2 regions of the Blastococcus saxobsidens DD2 genome follow, and region 1 is predicted to be linked to the other one. Evidence: predicted binding sites of a transcription regulator. Region 1 holds the regulator's gene; the other holds the start of a gene.
The links. Region 1 encodes LexA, which represses DNA repair genes until DNA is damaged. Its sites were predicted from a motif close to TCGAACANNTGTTCGA; they were not measured.
Positions count from the first base shown of each region.

Region 1 (2,197 bases):
GACGAAGTCGGCCGGTCGCATTGTGCAGCTGTCCTCGCGGGGCCGTTCGACCGCCCACCGCGAGGAGCTCAGGGGAGCTCGAGCACCTGACCGGGCTCGATGGAAGCGCTGTCCAGGCCGTTGAGCAGCTGGATCCCGTCGATCACCTCGCGAACGTCCCGCTCCCCTGCCACTCCGCTCGCGATGGACCAGAGCGTGTCGCCCGGCTCGACGATGACGCTGCTGGTGCCCATGAGCTCCAGGCGCTCTGCGTCGTCACTCAGCAGCGCACCGGCGGCTGCGGCGATCCCCGTGACCACGAGGAGCAGCAGGACCACCACCAGGCGCCGGCCCCGTGCGGTCAACCGCAGCGGCGGGGCCTGCGGGCCGGCCGTCCGGCGCGGCACCGGTCGGACCGCCTCGGGGTCCGGCGACAAGGCGACCGAGCGACGTCGCGGCGCCGGCGGGACCGCGTACGCGGCGGGTACCGGCGGCAGCGCCCGGAGATGCCGCGCGGAGGGCGCCGCGCCGGCGACCCGGCCCTCCACCCCCACCTCGCCGCCATGCGCCAACAGTGCACGAGTGCTCGCCATCGCTGTCCACCTCTCGCCGGCCGACGCCCGTCGACCCGAACACACGTTCGATTCGAACGTCTGTCCGATGTGTACCGGATGCCACCGACAGATGCGACGCGACACGACGATCTTCGAACACCTGTTTGAACTGTCCGGCGATCGGCGTTACGGTTCCTCCGACGACCAGGGCTGAGCAGCTGCACGGGCAGCCGGCGAGGAGGAGACGTGACGGACTCGAGTGGGACGTCCGGCGGCCGACGTGGCACCGCGGGCACCACACCGGACCCGGCCGGCGATTCGGCGTCGGTGCGCACCTTCCCCGACCGGAGCGCCGACGGCGACGGCCTGACCCAGCGGCAACGCCGGGTGCTGGAGGTGATCCGCGACTCCATCGAGCGTCGCGGCTACCCGCCGTCCGTCCGGGAGATCGGTGAGGCCGTCGGCCTCTCCTCCGCCTCGTCGGTCGCCCACCAGCTGTCGGTCCTGCAGAAGAAGGGCTGGCTGCGCCGCGACCCCAACCGGCCCCGGGCCCTCGACGTGCGTCTTCCCGGCGAGGCCGGCCGCAGCGCGACCGCGGTCGTCGAGCCGCCGGCGCTCGGGGACGGCGACCGGGCGTCGGCGCCCGCGTACGTGCCGCTGGTCGGGCGGATCGCGGCCGGTGGCCCGGTCCTCGCCGAGCAAGCGGTGGAAGACGTCTTCCCCCTCCCGCGCGAGCTCGTCGGCGAGGGCACGGTCTTCATGCTCAAGGTGGCCGGTGACTCGATGGTCGAGGCAGCCATCTGCGACGGCGACTGGGTCGTGGTGCGTCAGCAGCCCACGGCGGAGAACGGTGAGATCGTGGCCGCCATGATCGACGGCGAGGCGACGGTCAAGACGTACAAGCGCCGGGACGGGCACGTGTGGCTGCTGCCGCACAACTCCGCCTACGAGCCCATCCCGGGCGATGAGGCGACGATCCTCGGCCGGGTGGTCAGCGTCCTCCGCCGGGTCTGATCCCGGAACGGCCGACGGCGGGTCCGTCCTCCGGAGAGGTCGGACCCGCCGTTGACGTCCGAGGATCGATCAGCGCCGGTTGTAGTCGCCGTCCCGCTTCTCGAAGAAGGCCCGGAGCGCCTCCTGGTGGTCCTCGGTACGGAACATCTCCAGGAACCGCTTGGTCTGCAGCGCCTGTCCCTGGGCGAAGTCCATCTCGAAGGCCCCCGTCACCGCCTCCTTCGTGACCTCGACCGACAGCGGGGCACGCGTGGCGATGCGCTGCGCCTTCGCCAGCGCGGCAGGCATCAGATCGGCCGGCTCGTGGACCTCGGTCACCAGTCCCCAGTTGAGCGCCTGCTGGGCGGTGTAGCGGGCGCCGGTCAGCAGGATCTCCTTGGCCGGGCCGAGCCCGATCACGCGGGGCAGGCGCCAGAAGCTGACGATGAGACCGACGTTCACGCCGGCGGCCACGAAGAACGCGTCCGTGGACGCGATGCGGATGTCGCAGCAGAGGGAGAACTCCAGCCCCCCGCCGATCGTCGCCCCGTTGATGGCCGCGATGACCGGCGCGCGGAAGTGCTGGACTCCGTTGAGCACCCGGCTGAACTCGGCGAGGTAGTCGGTCAGCTGCTCGTCGCTCATGGACTGGTCCTCGCCCAGGTGCGCTC
Region 1 is NC_016943.1:3,535,243-3,537,439, forward strand. Features, by position in the region: gene BLASA_RS16720 (LysM peptidoglycan-binding domain-containing protein) at 69-572, opposite strand; gene lexA (transcriptional repressor LexA) at 780-1,547, shown strand; gene BLASA_RS16730 (enoyl-CoA hydratase/isomerase family protein) at 1,617-2,197, opposite strand, start outside.

Region 2 (2,197 bases), 1.9 Mb from region 1:
GCGTCGCGCAGCCAGTCCGGCCAGGTCTCCGGCGGTGACGTCTCGACCTCCCACTGCGCGAGCAGGTGGCCGGGGATCGGGCCCTCGCCGGTCGACCCGGTATCCGCCGGGCCTGCTGCCGCAGGCGCCAGCAGACCGAGGCCGCGCGCCAGTGCCCGGACCATCTCGGCCGGTACCGGCTCACCGCCGATCTCGCCGGGTTCCTCGCCACCGGCCAGGGTCCGCACCCCGGCCACGACGGTGAGCTGTGCCTGTACCGGCGGCAGCTGGCTCTCACCCGGGCGCAGCACCAGGTCGAGCAGCACGTCGGCCATCTTCTGCCCCCGGGTGCGGCGGTCCTCGGGGTCGTCGAGGGCGTCGGCGTACCGGCCCAGCACGTCGACCACCGCCTGCGCCTCGGGCTGGGTGAGCAGTGCCGTCAACGCCGCCATGCCGGGCCGGCGGTCCGGCCGTGCCCACACCCCGCGCTCCCTGAGCGCCGCCAGCAGCTCGTTCGCGTCCTGCCGAGGGTCGCGGCCCAGACCCATCCGACGCAGCTTTCCACCGAGCTGCGCCGGGGTGGTGATCTGCCGCTTACCGGCCCGCTCGGCCACCCAGGCGAGCACGTCCCGCTCGAGGTCGGCCCGCTTCTGCTCGTCGGTGACCGGCGCGACCCGCTCCAGCAGCGCCCACAGATGCCGGTCGTGCAGCAGCCCGGACTCCATCGCATCCACGGTCCCGGGCAGCTTGTGCACCAGGGTGAGTGATCGCTCCAGCAATTGCCCGGCGCCCTGCCTGCTCAGCCCGAGGGCGATCGACAGCTCCTGAGCTGTCCACTCCGACACATCAGCCAGCACCGCGGGCCGGGCGGCCCGCCGCGCCGCGCTCATCGCACCCGGCTCACCGGGCTGCCGGTCCACCGACGCCGGCCGGGACGCCGCGAACTCCGCCACCGCCCGCGCTCGCACCGCCGTCTGCCGGGCGATCTCCCGATCGGCGGCCTGCACCGCGCCCAACGGCCCCGACGCCCAGCCGGCCACAGGCGCACCGGCGGTGCCGGCCGCGAGAGTGGTCTCCTGCTCCATGTGTTCGATCATATGTTCGACCACCGACAGAAACGGGTCACGCGAGGGAAGGCCGGACGCGGAAGTTGGAGGAACGCCTCGGACCTGGACGTATCCCGTGAGCTCCGCACCCATCCGGCCGCGCCCGTGGCCGGCTCCTGGCTACCGGTCCCGCTCAGGCCCGCCGACTCCCGTCCACCCCCGGTGCGGCGCCCCGACGCCCTCCACGTCTGCGTCCGCCTCCTCCGGCGTCTCGCGTCCCGCGCGCGCCTCGGCCCGCGCGAAGGCGTGCGCGATGGGCACGTCGGTCGAGGAGTGCGCGACGATCGAGGCGACGATGACCAGCGCGATCAGGTGGAACATGGCGTCCGCGCCGGGCGCGTCCGCCTCGAGGATCAGCAGCCCGTAGACCACCGAGGCGAACCCCTTGGGCCCGAACCAGGCCGCGACCGCCTTCTGCGGAGTCGGCAGGCCGCTGCGGAACAGCGACACCGCGGTAGCCAGCGGACGGGCGAGCAGCAGCGCCAGCACGGCGAACAGGTAGCCGTTCAACGGGATCTCGCCCAGGAAGGCCGGCGAGATGAGGGCGCCGAACACCAGGATGGCGGCGAGCTTGAGCAGCTCGGTGACCAGCTCGCCGAACTCGGCGAACGACTTCTCCACCTGCGGCGCGAACGTGGCGATCGTGACACCCGCCGTGAACGCCGCGAGGAAGAGGTTCCCGTGGGTGAGGTTCGCCAGGCCGAGCACCATCAACCCGATCGACAGGCCGCCGAGCGACGCGTAGAGCGGGGTGGCCGAGGTGAACCGGCTGCGGATCAGCAGGATCGCCAGCGCCGGGACGGCGAAGCCGATGCCGATGCCGACCGCCAGCTCGGTGGCCAGCGCCCCGTAGGAGACGTCGTCCCGGGCGAGCACGGAGAGCAGGACGAGGACGACCGGCAGCGCCAGCCCGTCGTTGACCCCGCTCTCCACGTTGAGCAGCGACCGCAGCCGCCCGGGCACCTCCTCGCGGCCGACGATGGCCGAGGCGAAGACCGGGTCGGTGGGCGCCAGCACGGCCCCGACGAGCATGGACTGGATCCACGGCAGGCCCGCGACGTAGTGCGCGAGGAGCGCGGTGATCCCGAAGGTGAGCGGCATGCCGAGCACGA
Region 2 is NC_016943.1:1,670,642-1,672,838, reverse strand. Features, by position in the region: gene BLASA_RS07840 (HNH endonuclease signature motif containing protein) at 1-1,064, opposite strand, end outside; gene BLASA_RS07835 (cation:proton antiporter) at 1,206-2,197, opposite strand, start outside.
Region 2: the regulator LexA is predicted to act here: its motif matches at 1,069-1,084, upstream of BLASA_RS07840 (HNH endonuclease signature motif containing protein).